DNA from 2 places in the Cellvibrio sp. PSBB006 genome. Region 2 is predicted to be linked to the other one. Evidence: predicted binding sites of a transcription regulator. Region 2 holds the regulator's gene; the other holds the start of a gene.

Region 1 (8,915 bases), 770 kb from region 2:
ATTGATCTCTGCCTGTTCACCCGAAGCACCGCAAACACCGCCGCCGACGGAGACAGCCAGCAGTGCAAGTTCGAAAGCCGCGCTGGAAATACGTCAGGTGACTGACGATGAAGCAAAAAAAACCGCTGCCAGCATCAACCAGCAAGTCAATCTGGTACCGGCAGAGGGGCTGGAAGCCCAGCTTTGGGCCTCGGAAAAATTGTTGGGTGATCCGGTTGCGATCAGCGTGGATAACCGGAATCGCGTCTGGGTCGCCGTTACCAACCGCAGCAACAACTCCGAATTTGATATTCGTGGCTACCCGCAGTGGGAATTCCCATCGGTAGCATTCCGCTCAGTGGAGGATCGTCGCCAGTTCCTGCGTAGCGAACTGGCGCCGGAAAAGAGCCAGCAAAACACCTGGCTGCCGGACCGCAATAAAGACGGCTCCCACGACTGGCGCGACCTGGCGGTGGAGAAGGAAGAAGTCCTGGTTCTAGAGGATAAATCCGGTGATGGCCGCGCAGATCACTCACAGGTTTTCCTGCGTGACTTCAACGAAGAGGTCACCGATGTACTGGGCGGTATCGAATATCACAACCACCGCGATGAAGTTTTCCTCGCCGTGGGCCCCGGCTCCTGGCAAGCAAAAGATACCGATGGCGATGGCGCGGCAGATACCACAACCCCACTGGCTGACGGTTTTTCTATCCATATCGGCTTCAGCGGGCACGGCATGTCGGGTATGACGGTCGGGCCGGATGGCCGTATTTATTACGGTATCGGCGATATTGGCCTGAACACCACCGACGCCAAAGGCAAACACTGGAACTACCCCGATCAGGGCGTCATTGTTCGCAGCGAACCGGACGGTTCCAACTTTGAAGTCTTCGCCCATGGCCTACGCAACACCCATGAATTCACCTTTGATAAATACGGCAACCTGATCACCGTCGACAACGATGGCGACCATGAGGGAGAGTTCGAGCGCCTGGCTTATTTGATTGATGGCTCGGACAGCGGCTGGCGGATCAATTGGCAATTGGGCAAATACAAAGATCCCAAAAACAACACCTACAAGGTGTGGATGGACGAGAGTTACTACAAGCCCCATTTCAAAGACCAGGCGGCGCATCTCCTGCCACCCCTGGCACCCTATCATTCCGGTCCGGCTGGCATGGTCTACAACCCCGGTACAGCGCTGGGTGAAGAATGGCAGAATCATTTCTTTGTGGTGGAGTTTGTGGGCTCGGCGCCGCGCTCTGGCATCAATGCATTTACCCTCGAACCTGAAGGTGCGTCATTCAAGCTCACCAGCGATAAAAAGGTATTTCGCGGCGTACAAGGCACCGGCCTCGATTTCGGCCCGGACGGCGCACTCTATATGAGCGACTGGATTGAAGGCTGGGGCCGCAATGGCAAGGGCCGCATCTGGAAGCTGGATAAACCCGCCGAGATCGGCAGTGAGCAACGCCGGGATACCCAGGCCAAATTGGCCGAGGATTTCAGTCAACACACGCCAGAACAATTAGCGTCCCTGTTGCAACATCCCGATATGCGCGTCCGCCAGAAAGCCCAGTTTGAGTTGGCGGAACGCCAGGCGGTGCCTGCGCTGCTGGCCGCGATTGAACAACAGGAGCATCAACTGGCGCGCATCCACGGCATGTGGGGATTGGGCCAGTTGGCGCGCCAGGATCAGGCTCACGCCGAACCGCTGGTCGCGCTGCTAAGCGATCAAGATCCGGAAATCCGTGCCCAGGCGGCGCGTTTGCTCGGCGATGTGACCTATGCCAAAGCGACTGATTTGCTGATCAAGGCATTGTCTGACGATAATCCCCGCACCGTATTCTTTGCCGCCCAAGCCCTGGGCCGTATCGGCGCGGATAGTGCCATAGCGCCGCTGGTGGCCATGCTGACTGAGAACAATGATCAGGATATTTATCTGCGCCAGGCCGGTGCTATCGCATTGGGTCGCATCGGCAATGAGGCTGCTTTGGCGGAACTGGCCAACCATTCTTCGGAAGCTGTACGCATCGCCGCCGTGATTGCACTGCGTCGCATGCAAAGCCCCGAACTGGAACGGTTCCTGAGCGACAAGAGTGAGTTTGTGGTCACCAACGCGGCGCGCGCCATCAACGATGATGCGTTTGTTAAGCCAGCACTGCCTGTATTGGCCCGGATGCTGGAGCAAGCCCGCTTTACCAACGAACCTTTGTTGCGCCGTGTTATCAATGCCAATCTCTATGTCGGTACCCCCGACGCCGCGACACGTCTGGTTAATTTTGCCCAATCAAAAGAGGCGGGCGATTTGCGCGCCGAGGCAATAAAAGCGCTGGGTGTTTGGGGCGAAACCTCAGCATTTGATCGGGTCACTGGCCAATATCGCGGCGCCATTAAAAACAATGCTGACGACGCACGTGTCGCGCTGCAAGCCGCCTACCCTGCGCTGCTGGCGGACAACACGCCGGCGGTACGCGAAGCCGCTGTTTTTGCGCTGGGTGACCTCGGTTTCACCGAAGCCCTGACACAACTGAATGAGGTGATGCGTAAGGATAAGAGTCCGCGCGTGCGCATCGCAGCGCTGAATAATCTGCAAAAACTCCAGTATGAAGCCATGGGCGACGCAGTCTTTGCCGCCATGAATGATAAAGACCAGGACGTGCGCATGACCGCTCTGGGCTTGCTGCCCACCCTGGACCTGCCGGTTAAGGATGTTGTAGAGATGCATCGCATCCTGCTGGATACCGGCAGTGTCGGCGAACAGCAAGCGGCCTACATCTCCCTCGCCAATGTCGAGGCGCCGGAAGCACACCAGGTGCTGGCAGAAAAAGTACAAGCGCTGATTGATGACAAGATTGAGCCAGCTGTGCAACTGGAAGTCATTACCGCCGCGGAAAAAGCCGATACCGCCGAGCTGAAAACGTTGCTGGCAGATTACGAAAGCCGCAAAGACCCCAACAATCCGCTGGAAAAATATCGCGAGGCTCTACTCGGCGGCGATGTGCAAGCCGGACAGGACCTGTTCCGCTACAACAGCGCCGCCCAATGTGTGCGCTGCCATATGGTCGGCCATCGCGGCACTATGGTCGGACCAGTGTTAACCAACATCAGCACCACCTTAACCCGCGAACAATTGTTAGAAGCCATGGTTGCGCCAGGCGCCCGCATCGCCCCCGGCTTCGGCCGCATTACCGCAGTAATGCCCAACGGCGAACGTATCGAAGGCTTCTTTGAAGCAGAAACAGCAACGGAGATCACCCTGGTCGCCGCAGACAAAACCCATCAACTGGCAAAAGCCGATATCAGCAAAATCGAACCGGGTGTGTCGGGTATGCCGCCCATGGGCTACTTGCTGGACCGCGCCCAACTGCGTGACCTGGTAGCGTATCTGGTGACCTTGACCGGGGAAGAGGAAGAGGCGGAGAAGCATTAACCTATTATTTACCCCTCAAAGTCCATAACAAATTTTTGGGGGGTAACTGCCCATCTACTCACTTAACTCAATGTGAGTTTTGGAAGGGGAGAGAGGGTTTCGAAACCCTCACGTCAGGGACGACGTGAGGGAGCTACAGGGACGTATTCACCGCGTTTTCGAAACCCTCTCTCCCCTTCCAAAACGTATTGTGGCACCAATAACCCGCCACCTTAATAACGGCAAGCCTTAGGATCGTGTTTCACCAGATAAGACTTGTAGTTACTCGCCCTCTCATCCATACACCCCTCCAGATTCAACATACGCACCGACCGGATATCCGTGGGGTGGGTTTCCGCCTGAAAGGCGATATAACCGCTGTCGCGCGGCGTTCCGTCGTCCAGTTGCATACCGCTGTATTCCATGACCACCTCACCATCAATGATGTGCTGGGCCAGTTTATTGCCCTCCACATGCAGCTCCATCGTCACCCATTGATCGCCATGGTAAGTCTTACTGGTAGAAACGATGCAGTGATCGGTGCGCAGCTCGCCGTCGATAACCACATGGGTTCCAGGCGTACAAAGGTTGGCCGTGGTGCGGGGTTTCTCGCCGTCGCCGCCGAGCAACTGGTACTCGATACAGGAAGGAAAATCCTGGTTAACACCCATCTCCAGCGGCGATTGGGCGTGATACATGATGCCGTTGTTACGCCAAGCCCAAGCCGGACCACCCTTGACCTGTTCGCCGACAAAGCGATATTCAACTTGCAGGATGTAATGGGAGTAAGGGCCGCCGTTGTAGAAGATATGGCCAAAGTGATTACCGAATTCACTGTATTCGTCGTAACGGGCCTGCATGATGCCGTCTTGCACACGGAAGGTATTAAAAGCATTTTCGCCCGCCGGATAACCGTTGATCTTGACGGTCCAGTCGTTGAGGTCGCGCCCGTTGAACAGGTCGACCCAGACTTTTTCATCCGGATTTTCACGCGGGGTTTGGGCGATGGGATCGGTGGCACTGCACGCGGTGGTAAAGGTGAGGGCGGCCAGGACAGCCAGATGGTGTAAACGCATGTTTTACTCTCTTATGGGTTGTTATCTTCTGGTCAAACTTACCCGAAAAGAGCAGCTTCTGGCAGGGGATTAACAAAAATATACGATAAATATGAGCATTGTGATCGACGATCTGCGGCTTGGAGAACGGCGCTCAGCTCTCCAGCCAGACATCGTGAATCCAATGCCACACGGATGGCCAGGTTTCATCCGTCAGGTCGCCGTCACGCCACAACACCACCTCACCTTCCGGCTCGACGCAATAGTAGCTGCCGTTGTCCTCGCACAAGGGCACCAGATAACGGGGCACGCCCAGTGACCAAGCCACCGCAGCCACTTCCGGCAGATAGGTGTGGGAATACGGATCAGCTGCCGTGACCGGTTCCAGTGAGCCAAAAATCACATCACTGGCTTCGAGCAGGTAGGTCCGCATATCGCGGGGGATGGGTAACAGGATTTGCTCTTCTACTTCCACCAGCACATCTTCATCCGGTAAATCCAGGGGCACGGGTACAGGCTGGTTGCTGTCGCGCAGCATGTCGATAATCTCTTCCGCTTCCATATCAGTTCTCACGTTCAATAAACAATGTTGAGATGCTAAACGCCTGCCAAGTGATAAACAAGCCGCCGAGAGGTCACTTGAATAATGTCAGTTGGCTATCAACCAGTTCTGCCAGGGATTGCTCGACAAAATGTAAGATCGTATCCGCTACCGGCGTTAATTGCTTATCAACATAGTGCTGGTAATCCAGAGGACTTTGTTGCGCCGCCACCGGTTCGGCACCACTGGTGGTGATCACATAGTCAATCCAGTCACCGCGCCGTAACCGCTCGCCGGTCCACTGTTGCAATTTGCGCGCGGCCTGCACATGGGGCGGTACATTTTTTTGGTATTCGTGCAGTTGGCGACGCAGGCGTTTGCGATAAATTAACTCGGCATCCCGCTCGCCCGCCAGCACGGCTTGCGCCGTTGCACGAACAAAATCCCGATAATCTTCTCCGGCAAAAATTTTGGCGTAGAGCGCCATCTGAAATTCGCGTGCTAATAGAGTCCAGTCAGTACGAACATTTTCCAGCCCTTTGAATACCAGTTCCCGTTTGCCGTTTTTATCCACCACACCGGCGTAGCGTTTTTTGGTGCCCAGGTCAGAGCCGCGCATGGTGGGCATGAGAAAGCGCAGATAATGAGTTTCGAATTGAATTTCAAGAGCGCAGGGCAAATTGAACGAATCCGCGATGGTTGTTTGCCACCAGATATTTAACTCCCGCGCAAGGCGCGCGCCGATTTGTTGACATTGATCGGATGACTTGGGGGTTGTATCCACACTGTGATTTTCGAGCCACACAAACAACGAATCGGTATCGCCATAAATCACCGTGTAACCCTGTTGTTCAATCCAGTCGCGACTGCGCTGAATGATCTCATGTCCGCGCAAGGTGATGGAGCTGCTGATACGTGGATCAAAAAAACGGCAACCGGTTGAGCCAAGTACACCGTAAAAAGAATTCATAATAATTTTGATGGCGTGGGATAGCGGCGCGTTTTTTTCGGCTTTGGCTTGATCGCGCGCCGTCGACAAATGTTCAATGACCTGCGGCAGAATATGCCCTTCCCGCGCAAAGCAGGCGCCGTTAAAACCCGGTACGACTTGCTCGGTAGACAGTGATTGATGTTGCGCCAACCAGAATGCGCAGGGATCAATTAAAAATGTGCGCATGATGCTGGGATACAGACTTTTAAAGTCCAGCACCAAGACATTGTCGTAAATGCCAGGCTGCGAATTCATCACATAGCCGCCCGGGCTGATGATGTCCGACTCAAGTTCTCCGAGATTGGGCGCGATGTAACCGCGCCGATGCAAACGCGGTAAATAGGAATATTCAAACGCGGCCACGGAACCGCCGCTACGGTCCAGTAACAACCCTGTCAGTTGGCTGCGTTCCATCGCGAAGTGCAGCAATTTTTGATCGGCAAAGATCTGCCAGACCAATTCACAATCGCGCAGGTTGTAGGCGGCCAGAGCGGGTTTATCGGTAAGAAAAAGGTCAGTAATTTCTTCGCCGCGTCCCGGCCCCTGCAATAATTTTCCTTCCCCCAACAAGGTCTCGGCAACGTTCTGTAAGGAGTAACTGTCGAAGCGATAATTGGCCGCTTTTAATAATTCGATACCGTCCAGCGCAACACGCCCAGGCATTGTGATGTAGCGTCGGCCACCCTCGCCTTCTTCCTGTCGCCAATGGACTGATTGCCCGCCACGCCCCAGTGCCAGCGTAATACCGTCCCGCTGACACAGGGTTTCCAACACCCATAGATCAAACTGCACCAGATTCCAGCCAATTAAAATATCGGGATCATTGTCGGCAAGCCATTGGAAAAAAGTTTGCAGGCACTGTTTCGCGTCGCGGCAATAAATCAGATTCTCCATTGACGGACCTTCGCCCACCATAAAGATACGCTGCTCTGCCTCTGTCCAAACAGCAATTGAATAGAGTTGTTTGGCATCCATGGAGGTTTCAATGTCCAGGGACACCATACGCAACGCGGGGCGATAGTCGGAAGGTGCAATACGTGGGTTGCGTTGCGGTTTGTCGGCAGGGACAGAAGGTTCAGAGAAGGTCAGTTGCGCGGCGGCCGTGACAAAGCGTTCCATCAGGTATCGCTCTGGTGGGCGAATATCGGCTTCCCAATAATGAATACCGGCGCGATCGAATAATTGTTGGGCATCGCGAGCTGTACGATGGCTGCGGAAATACAGTGCGTTGACCGGTTGATCGCGAAATGTTTTGAGGTCGACTTCCGCACTGCGCCAGTGGCGCAGGTTGCGCAACAATGGCGTCGCTTCCCCGGCGTCGGCCCGCGCAATAAAAAATACCACCTCCTGCCCCAGCGTTTGGGTCCATCGGGCGCCCTGCTCTGTTGCCCACCAAAAATCGAGCACGACGCCCTCGCGGGTATCACGCCATTGACGGGTTAGCAGGAAGGCTTGGGGCATAAACAGGAACCTCAGAAAAGCTGGCTATTTATACAGCCATAACTGAAGTTTGGCAAATCAACACCTGAAAAAAAAGGCCGGATGACAATGCCATCCGGCCTTTGCTACTTACGTACGTTTAGCGTCCGGGCACACACTCCAGATTGATGTTGGTCTGGAACATGAAGTTGGAATCAACGGTATGACGCTCGGCAAAGAAGAGGTCAAACGAGTAGGTTTTACCTTTCTCAATGCCCAGTTCAGCAGCACGCTCGTCGAGACGGATACTGCGCTCGATCACACCGTGGACACCACCGATATCAATGGCCAACTTGCCGTTGATGAACACAAACAGGTCGTCGTCACCGCGGAAGGTAAAGTGCTCGCCACCTTCGTAATCAAATTCCAGGTGCGCCTCCAGAGTGAAGTGATAGTTATGGTCCGGGGCCGGCTTCGGCATATTGCCATAACCCAAACCGTCGATCGGGAAGAAGGTGTCATCAGCGTAACTCCAGACAGTCGTTCCTTCACGGCGTGTCATCTGCAATTCGTAAGGGATGCGAATATTCACACCGCTCACATCGCGATACCACTGGTTAAAGTTGGCGGCACCAGTCGTGGTGCGCGTACCACCAGAGCTGCGGGCATATACCGGCTTGCCGTCATCGCCCAGCGTTTTCTTCACGATGCCGTAGTCTTCACCGATCGTACCTTCGAAGTCAGGGTGTGACTTATCGAAGTCGCGGATGATGACCGGAATCGTGCGGCGTGTGTCACTGGAGATATCACAAACCGGGTGCTGTGCATTGATCGTGACGGTATCCGGTTGGCTATCCAGTTGGCCGTCATTCACGATCAACTGCGCCACGTAGGTTCCATCAACATCGGCAATGAAATGCGGTGCCGCACTATCGGCCGCTTGCAAACTCACTGTGCTGCCCTGGGGTTTGCCCGTCAGGCTCCAACGATAGCTGAGTTGATCACCGTCCGGGTCATGGCTGGCAGAACCATCCAGCTCAATACGGTCACCCACAGTCACGTTCTGATTAGCTCCTGCTTCTGCAATGGGTCGAACGTTAGTGGTGGTCAGGATCACCGTATCTGGCTCACTGTTTTCATAACCATCGTTAACAATCAACTGCAGTACATAGCTACCCGGCACATCAATATCCAATTCGGTGATTTCTTCAGCCGGATTGATGAGCTGGGAGCTGCTGCCCTGAGGCTGGCTCAACAGACTCCAGGAGTAGGTCAGCGGATCGCCATCAGCATCAGAGCTGGCTTCACCACTTGCCAACGCAAGCTTACCGACAAACACCGATTGATCCGGGCCGGCATTGGCTACCGGGCGGGTATTGCGAGTATCAATGGTCATGCTGTCCGGCTCACTGGCCAACCGACCGTCGTTAACCACCAATTCAATGGTGTAAAGGCCATGCAGGTCCGGTGTAAATGATGGCGTAACCCCGGTGCTGTCGACCAACCCGGCAATACTGC
Region 2 (8,915 bases):
GCTCTCATCTGCCTTTACGGCTCGGTTGTGCAGGCTGCATCGCAACCTTTGTTGTGGCAGGTGCAAGACAAAGAGTCCCGGGTTCGCCTATATCTATTCGGTTCGCTACATTACGGCGATGAAAAATTTTATCCGTTGCCGGATGCTGTGCTTCGAGCTTATCGGGACTCAGATATTTTAGCGGTTGAATTGGATATTGATGCGCTGGATGGCCGAAAAGTGCGAACTGCACTTGAGCAGAATGGCTATTATGCCGGTGAAAAAAACTTGCAAACTGACCTGGATTCGCAAACATGGACATCACTGATAAATGTGGCCAACACCTTGGATGTCGATGTTCAGCGGCTCAATCAATTCAAGCCCTGGTTGGCGGCAATGCAACTAACCAACAGGCAGCTAGCGCTCAGCGATTATCAGCAGTCGCTCGGTCTGGATAAATATTTTTTATCTGAAGCTCGCAATCAAAAAGTTGTCCTGGAACTGGAATCCCTCGATGAACAAATGCAATTGTTCAATCAGTTAAGTGAAATTGAGCAGCGGGAATTTTTACAAACAACCTTGAACGAACATGAGAAGGCGGAAGAAAGCCTGAACAAGCTGGCCGATGCATGGTATCGCGGCGATGAAGATGTTTTGCAAACCTTGGTGTTCAGCGCATTTCGCAAGCGCGAGCTAGGGCAAAAGCTTTATCAGTCTATCTTTGTTGAACGCAATAAGAATATGCTGAATGCTATTGATGCACAGCTGAAAGAATCACAAAAAATTTTTCTCGTCGTGGGTATTGGTCATATGCTGGGTGATGATGGGCTGGTGTCACTGCTTGAAGGGCGGGGATACCGGGTTACGCAGGTTAATACGGCGCAGAAAGATTGATGAAGAGCGGGTTAATGTTAGAATAAAGCCGTGTTCCATTTGCAGTTCAACCCTGCAAAACAATAGAGGTTAGTATGCCATCAACGCTATATGAAATCGCCGAATTACCAAACGGCGATGTCGTGCTGAGAAAAGTCGATGATGAGGGCGGGGAGCCTTTGGTTCGGCTCAGCTTTTCTGCGGAATCACTGGCTTTTATGGGTGAAGGAAAATTTGAAGTCGCTAAGGCAATGATTGAAGCCGGAATGGAAGCTGCTACTGAGTTGGCAGACCAGGATCATCTGGATGAGTTTTCTGAGGGGCTTCCCGAGTTTGAAAAACCGATTCTGCATTAATATCAATGGGGCTATCCATAAACCCCTATGTACCTCCGATTCCTTTTGATATCCCTCAGTAATTAACGTACCCGCAACAATAAACCCTGACAATGGCCTTGGGCGGCCGCAGATTCCAATTGCTTCAATTCTTTGTCATTCAGCTTGCCAGGACTGGCGATAACGGTATGGCTATTTCCTGCGGCCAAGGCTTCCCATGTAATCCACAAGGTATTTTGTTGATCATGGCAATGAATCAGGCGAATCAGACGAGTATCAATTCCAAAGCTCTCCAGTGATTGCCGTGTAATGTTGTGGGGCGCAATCCAGGTAATCCAGCGGTCATGGCAGGTCTTGCTGAGATAGGCGAGCATGGGTAGTAGAAGGGCAGCTTGTTCCGGGGAATGGCTGGTTAAGACGAGTTCAGTCACGCCGCTGTTATAACGGGGCTCACCGCCGGGTTGTTCATCTATACGCACTGTATTAGTCACGGCGAATCACCCCTACGCTCAAACCTTCGATGCTGAAATCCTGGTCTCGCAGGTCGACTTCAATCACTTTGAAATCAGGGTTTTCAGGCCAGAGTTCCACCTGTGCGCGGTTACCAATGCGTTTGAAACGCTTGACGGTTACCTCGTCACCAATCCGCGCTACAACGATCTGGCCGTTGCGTGCTTGATCAGTTCGATGCACAGCGAGTAAATCGCCATCGAGAATACCGGCATCTTTCATGCTCAGACCGTGAACACGCAATAGGTAATCTGCACTGGGGGAGAAAAAGCTATAGGGAATATTGCAGTAATCTTCGATATGTTCCTGGGCAAGGATAGGGTTACCTGCTGCAACCCGGCCTACGATGGGAATACCGTTTTGGGAATCCGGTAGGCGGATGCCGCGAGAAGCACCAGCGATAATTTCGATAGCCCCTTTTTTCGCCAGAGCTTTGATATGTTCTTCCGCTGCATTGGCAGACTTAAAGCCGAGAATGCGGGCAATTTCTGCGCGGGTGGGCGGATAACCGGTCTCTTCGGTGTAGCTCTTGATTAGCTGTAAGACTTGTTCCTGGCGGGAGGTCAGATTGGCCATGGGGCGCTCCAGATGAATCTGTTTATTTATACAGTTGTTGTGATTATATACAGTATTTCATCATCCGCAACCCCTATTTTAAGGGGCGGAGAAGCCACCAATAAGATACCGATTAAAGCCGTCGCCCATTCTTGATGGCCTGGAGTTTCCCCCGTTTAAAATACAGGTGTTGGACGAACTGACCGGAGCCGGGGTGGTAAGTCCAGAGATCCACTTCTTCACAGGGAACGATGATGGTGGTGTTTGCCTGGCCTACGATGGTGATAGGTTCACAATAACTATCGGTAAATACCGGTTCACCGCACTGGTCAAGCACATCTGATTTGGTATCTCCGGTTTGCACCAGGGAATTGCTACAGCGCATGGAGTCTGCCAGTGCTGGCTGTAAATACAAGCCGCCTACTAACAGCGCAAGATAAGCGCAGATTCTCATATCACTACCTCGACAGTTCAGGTGCACCATGTAAATGAATGAAAGGCTATTGGTTTCTTGTGGCTTTTTTGACTCGGTACCAAGGTAGTAATTCCTGTGGCACGCATTTTAGATGTTACCAAGTCCGGATTAATAAAAGCTTAACGGCCAGCCCGTCGTAGCACCTTGTCCATCATCCGCGTACTTAACAGGCGCCGCAGGATACTCATCAGATAAGTTGGAAAAGTAACGCAGTAGCGCGGTTTGGGCAAATCACTTTCCAGGGCATGTTTCAGACGTTTGTAGACAGCATCGGGTCCGAGAGTAAAGGGAGCCGCTGCACCGGGTTTGGCGAGCCGCTGAATCGCCGATTGATAGTGTTCGGCAAATCGACTTTTTTCAATATCGATGTTGGCTTTCAGAGCGCCGAGCGCATTTTTACGGAAATCGCTCAGGATTGGACCCGGTTCAATCAGGCTGACGTGAACACCTGTGCCATTGAGTTCAAGTCGTAATGTATCGGTCAGCCCTTCCAGCGCAAATTTGCTGGCGTTGTAAGCTCCACGCAAGGGCATGGCAGCAAAGCCGAGGATCGAGCTATTTTGAATGATACGACCATAGCCTTGGCGGATCATGATAGGCAAAATTTTATTTGTCAGCTCCAGCCAGCCAAATACATTGGTTTCAAATTGCTCTCTCAAGACATCCCGGCTTAAATCTTCCACGGCACCGGGTTGACCGTAGGCGCCGTTATTAAATAACGCATAAAGCTCGCCGCCGGTGAGTTCCAGTGTTTGTGCGACTGCACGCTCAATACTTCCGGAATCATTTAAGTCCAACGGGATGCAGGTTAATCCATCGGCCTGTAGTCGTGAAACATCGGTCAGTTTGCGACAGGAGGCGATCACCCGGTAGCCATCGGATTGCAAGGCTTTTGCGCAGTAGTAGCCAATACCCGTGGAGGCGCCAGTGATCAGAACACTTTTATTACCTTTCATGTGGGAAACCCTTCACGAAGAAAATCTTATTAGCAATGCAAAAGCGAATGGGTTAAGCACTCCTTAACAAAACTTCCTTTTTAATTGGTCGCTGTTTATAGCACTATAACCTTGCTTGGCCGGGCAGTGCCCGAAAAAATAAAATGATATTGGCAATGATATTCCTTCAATACGGGGTCCACTATTTATGAAATCCTTTTTCCTTTGTTGTTGCAGTGTGCTGTTGGCAATCCTGTTGCTGGGTTGTCAGGATGATGGCGCATCTTCTTCTGACGTTGTTCAACCACAAACAGAGAGTGACACCGCTGTCATGTCGAAACAACCACCTTTGCATGATTTTAAAGTGATTGCCTATTACATGGGGGATGGTTCTGACCTGGAGCGCTACAACTTCAATCATCTTACCCACATCATCTACAGTTTCCTGCACTTGAACGGCAATCAACTCAGCTTTGATTCAGATGCAGATAAGCTGGCGTTGCAACGCCTTGTTGCGTTAAAAAATCAGCATCCACATCTTAAAGTCATGTTATCACTCGGTGGTTGGGGTGGCTGTGAAACCTGTTCCGCCGTTTTTAACAATGCAGAAAATCGGCAGGCGTTTGCGCAATCCACTCTGGCAATTATTGAAGAATACGGTGCAGACGGTATCGATCTGGATTGGGAGTATCCAACAATTCCCGGTCATCCGGGTCACCCCTACGCGGATTATGATAAAGATAATTTCACGGCATTAACCCAGGCATTGCGCGATAGCTTTGGTGATCGTTATGAGTTAAGTTTTGCGGCCGGTGGTTTTGATAATTTCTTGCAGAATGCAGTGGATTGGGATGCAATCATGCCGCTGTTTGATAACGTCAATCTGATGAGTTACGACATCGTTAACGGCGCGACACCGCATACGGGGCATCACACTGCGCTTTACTCCACACCGGAACAAAAAGACTCTACGGATAACGCCGTGCAATTCTTATTGAGCAAAGGTGTGCCGGCGGAAAAGATCGTTATCGGTGCCGCGTTTTATGCGCGCTCCTGGGAGAATGTCGAGAATGTGAATCTGGGTTTATATCAGCCCGGCAAACATGTCGAAGGTGCAAAGTTTAAAGATTACGCAACAGTCTATGTGCCGGAGGAGGGCTATGTTTACTATTGGGATAATATCGCCAAGGCACCCATTATTTATAATGAGAAGAAAAAGATTTTCGCTACCTTCGATGACAAACGTTCTATCTCGGCTAAAGTGGGTTACATAAAGACCCATCAGCTCGGCGGTATTATGTTTTGGCAGTTGCCACACGACAGCGATAATGACGGTCTGGTGGAGACGATTTATCGCGAGAAATCGGTGCCGTAAAAGCGCTTTCTCAAATATCGACCAATAAAAAACCCGCCGAAGCGGGTTTTTTATTGCGGCAAAACAATCGTTTAAACGGCGACTGTTTGAATTTCCACGGCAGCAATACGCTTGCCTTCATCCGCTGATTTTTGATAGCTCTCAATTTCATTGAAGTTGAGGTAGCGATAAATATCACCAGACATACTGTCGAGTTTTTGCGCGTATTGCATGTACTCGTCGAAGTTAGGCAGCTTGCCCAACACCGCCGCTACCGCCGCCAACTCAGCCGACGCCAGGTAAACATTTGCGCCATTACCGAGACGGTTGGGGAAGTTACGGGTTGAGGTTGATACCACAGTGGAGTTAGGTGCAACGCGCGCCTGGTTACCCATACACAATGAGCAGCCGGGCATTTCGGTACGTGCACCTTTGCGGCCGTAAATGTTGTAGAAGCCTTCTTCCATCAATTGATGCTCGTCCATCTTGGTCGGTGGAGCGATCCACAGACGGGTAGACAATTCATCTTTGGTGGCATCGAGCAATTTGCCGGCGGCGCGGAAGTGGCCGATGTTGGTCATGCACGAGCCGATAAAGACTTCATCAATTTTATCGCCAGCAACTTCGGATAACACTTTCACATCATCCGGGTCATTGGGGCAGGCGAGGATCGGTTCTTTCACGTCAGCCAGGTCGATGTCGATAACCGCTGCATATTCCGCATCGGCATCGGCTTCCATCAGTACCGGATTCGCCAGCCATTCTTCCATCTTGCGTGCGCGACGCTCAAGGGTGCGAACATCGCCGTAACCTTGTTCGATCATCCACCGCAGCATTGTGATGTTGGAATTCAGGTACTCAATGATGGGTTCTTTATCCAGCTTGATGGTACAGCCAGCAGCAGAACGTTCAGCAGATGCATCAGAAATTTCAAACGCCTGTTCGACTTTCAGTTTTGGCAGGCCTTCTACTTCCAGAATGCGGCCAGAGAAGATGTTCTTTTTGCCTTTCTTCTCTACGGTCAGCAAGCCTTGTTTGATGGCGTACAGCGGAATGGCATTAACCAGGTCGCGCAAGGTAATGCCAGGCTGCATCTCGCCTTTGAAGCGTACCAGCACTGACTCCGGCATATCCAACGGCATAACGCCGGTTGCGGCGGCAAAGGCCACCAGGCCAGAACCGGCCGGGAAAGAGATACCGATAGGGAAACGAGTGTGAGAGTCGCCGCCGGTGCCGACCGTATCGGGCAGCAACATGCGATTCAGCCAGCTGTGAATGATGCCATCACCGGGACGGAGGGAGACGCCGCCACGGGTCATAATGAAATCCGGCAGAGTGTGCTGGGTCTCAATGTCCACCGGCTTGGGATAAGCTGCGGTATGACAGAAGGACTGCATGGTCAGGTCGGCGGAGAAGCCGAGGCAGGCCAGGTCTTTCAGTTCATCGCGAGTCATCGGACCGGTTGTGTCCTGGGAGCCCACGGTGGTCATGTAGGGCTCACAATAAGTACCCGGGCGAATACCGGTAGTACCACAAGCTTTGCCCACCATTTTTTGTGCCAGAGAAAAGCCCTTGCCGCTATCGGCCGGTGCCTGGGGCAAACGGAACAAAGTGCTGGCAGGTAATCCGAGAGATGCACGAGCTTTGGTGGTCAAACCACGGCCAATAATCAGCGGGATACGGCCGCCGGCCTGGACTTCGTCCAGCAGTACATCGGATTTCAGGCTGAACTCGGAAATTACAGCACCGGTTTCGATGTTAAAGATCTTGCCTTCATAAGGACGAATTTCAATAGCATCGCCCATGTTCAGGTTGTCTACCGGTGCTTCAAAGACCAATGCACCCGCGTCTTCCATGGTGTTGTAAAAGATCGGCGCAACTTTACTGCCAATACACACACCGCCAGTGCGCTTGTTGGGTACACCGGGAATGTCGTCACCGATAAACCACAGCACAGAGTTGGTGGCAGATTTACGGGAAGAGCCGGTACCGACCACGTCACCCACGAATGCTAATGGATAACCTTTGGTTTTAAGTTGCTCGATTTGTTTGATCGGGCCAATAGTGCCTGGCTCGTCCGGTGTCAGGCCTTCACGGGCCATCTTGAACATGGCCAAGGCGTGCAGTGGGATGTCGGGGCGCGACCAGGCGTCGGGTGCGGGGGAAAGGTCATCGGTATTGGTTTCGCCGGTGACTTTGAACACGGTCAGTTTGATACTTTCCGGTACCTTGTCGCGTTTGGTGAACCATTCGCCATCGGCCCAGGATTGCAATACAGCTTGTGCATTAGCGTTGCCGGCTTTGGCTTTTTCTTCCACATCGTGGAAGGCATCAAACATCAGCAGGGTGTGCTTGAGTTGTTCGGCAGCCAGTGAAGCGAGTTCAGCATCGTCGAGTGCGTTGACCAGGGTTTCAATGTTGTATCCGCCAAGCATCATGCCGAGCAGTTTGATCGCGTGGGGTTTATCAATCAGGGGGGAGCTGGCTTCGCCTTTGACGATGGCGCTCAGGAAAGCGGCTTTAACGTAGGCTGCTTCGTCCACGCCTGGGGGAACGCGATTGGTGATCAGGTCGAGCAGGGTTTGTTCTTCGTTAGCGGGAGGGGTTTTCAGTAATTCCACCAGACCTGCGACTTGTTCGGCATTAAGTGGTTTGGGTGGAACTCCTTCTGCTGCGCGTTCTGCGACATGTTTGCGATAGGCTTCAAGCACGGTTTATATCCTCTGATTTGTGAGATTACTCCTTCGGCAGGATCTCTGCGTCCGGAGACTATCCATGACCTACATGGATGAATCCACAACCCTGGCAGGGGGTGTAAATTGGGCGCAAATTATACATGAACCCCTATAAACTGTTAACCCGAATCCGGAGAAGGGCGGGCGCGTTATACCCGCCGGTAAAATAGGCTGTACTGAGGGATACATGAGTCAGGTGAAATGATCAATTCGTAGACATTGTGGTCTGAAAGCCTGGCTTAGCAGGGATTTTTCCAAGGTAAACCACGTTTTTAATGGGCGGCTGTGCTATGTTGGCTGCCTCATTTTATGCAGCAAAAAATCTCAACACATCTGGAACACGCAATCGTTAGATGTAGGTAAATAAAAGGTCCGCGAATGATCGACGGCAAAAATATGGAGCGCGCTTTAATGAAAAAAATTATTTATCCCGTTATCAGTGCCATAACAATATTGGGTTTGGTCGCTTGCGAAGAGGCAGCAACCCCACAGCAGGAACCCCAGGCAGAGCAAAAAATGGTGGACGCCGCCATCCCCAAACAAGAGGTGCCGGTGGTGCCCCGTTATTCATCGTGGACCTGTCCGGCAAATCCAGGCAAGGCGCCTTCGGGTGATTTGACTGCTACCCGAATAGAGACGGCCAATTCGCGGCGCACTGAACCCGGCCTTTATGAAGGGCCTGTCTGGCTGAACGGTGCTTTGTATTTCTCTGATTTTACCTTTCAGGAAGGATTTCCATCGCGAGTTCAACGTCTTAATGCAGACGGATCGATGGAAACCGCGATTGAGAATAGCGGCACTAACGGTTTAGCACTCGACAGTGAAGGCTTTCTTATCGGTGGTGTTCATGCCGATAAAACCATTTCACGTTTTGATCTGCAATCCGGTGAGCGTGAAAAAATTGTGGGTGAGTATCAGGACAATCCGTTCAATTCGCCCAACGATTTAACCGAGGCGCGCGACGGCACTATTTATTTTACCGATCCGGATTTTCAGCGCAGTGCAGCGCCGGGCGGGCAGGAAAAAACCCAAGTGTTTCGTGTATCTGCGTCCGGCAGTGTGATGGTTGTCGACGATAGCATCAGCAACCCCAATGGAGTTTCCTTGTCGCCAGCACAGGATACGCTCTATGTTGCGGGCGGTGGTGAAAAGGGATTTCTGCGT

Evidence for each region. The regulator LexA, encoded in region 2, represses DNA repair genes until DNA is damaged. The targets are predictions, from matches to a motif close to ACTGTNTNTANANACAGT.
Region 1: CBR65_RS20760 (DNA polymerase II) is a predicted target of LexA. The motif match lies at 7,459-7,476, and genes of this name have one in related genera.

What each region holds. Positions count from the first base shown of each region.
Region 1 covers NZ_CP021382.1:4,977,384-4,986,298, reverse strand. The annotation lists gene CBR65_RS20775 (PVC-type heme-binding CxxCH protein) at 1-3,412, shown strand, start outside; gene CBR65_RS20770 (DUF1080 domain-containing protein) at 3,625-4,467, opposite strand; gene CBR65_RS20765 (SMI1/KNR4 family protein) at 4,601-5,008, opposite strand; gene CBR65_RS20760 (DNA polymerase II) at 5,082-7,439, opposite strand; gene CBR65_RS22365 (PKD domain-containing protein) at 7,558-8,915, opposite strand, start outside.
Region 2 covers NZ_CP021382.1:490,328-499,242, forward strand. The annotation lists gene CBR65_RS02225 (TraB/GumN family protein) at 28-873, shown strand; gene CBR65_RS02230 (hypothetical protein) at 948-1,208, shown strand; gene CBR65_RS02235 (cell division inhibitor SulA) at 1,271-1,678, opposite strand; gene lexA (transcriptional repressor LexA) at 1,671-2,273, opposite strand; gene CBR65_RS02245 (DUF2845 domain-containing protein) at 2,386-2,706, opposite strand; gene CBR65_RS02250 (SDR family oxidoreductase) at 2,847-3,683, opposite strand; gene CBR65_RS02255 (glycoside hydrolase family 18 protein) at 3,871-5,037, shown strand; gene acnB (bifunctional aconitate hydratase 2/2-methylisocitrate dehydratase) at 5,109-7,727, opposite strand; gene CBR65_RS02265 (SMP-30/gluconolactonase/LRE family protein) at 8,163-8,915, shown strand, end outside.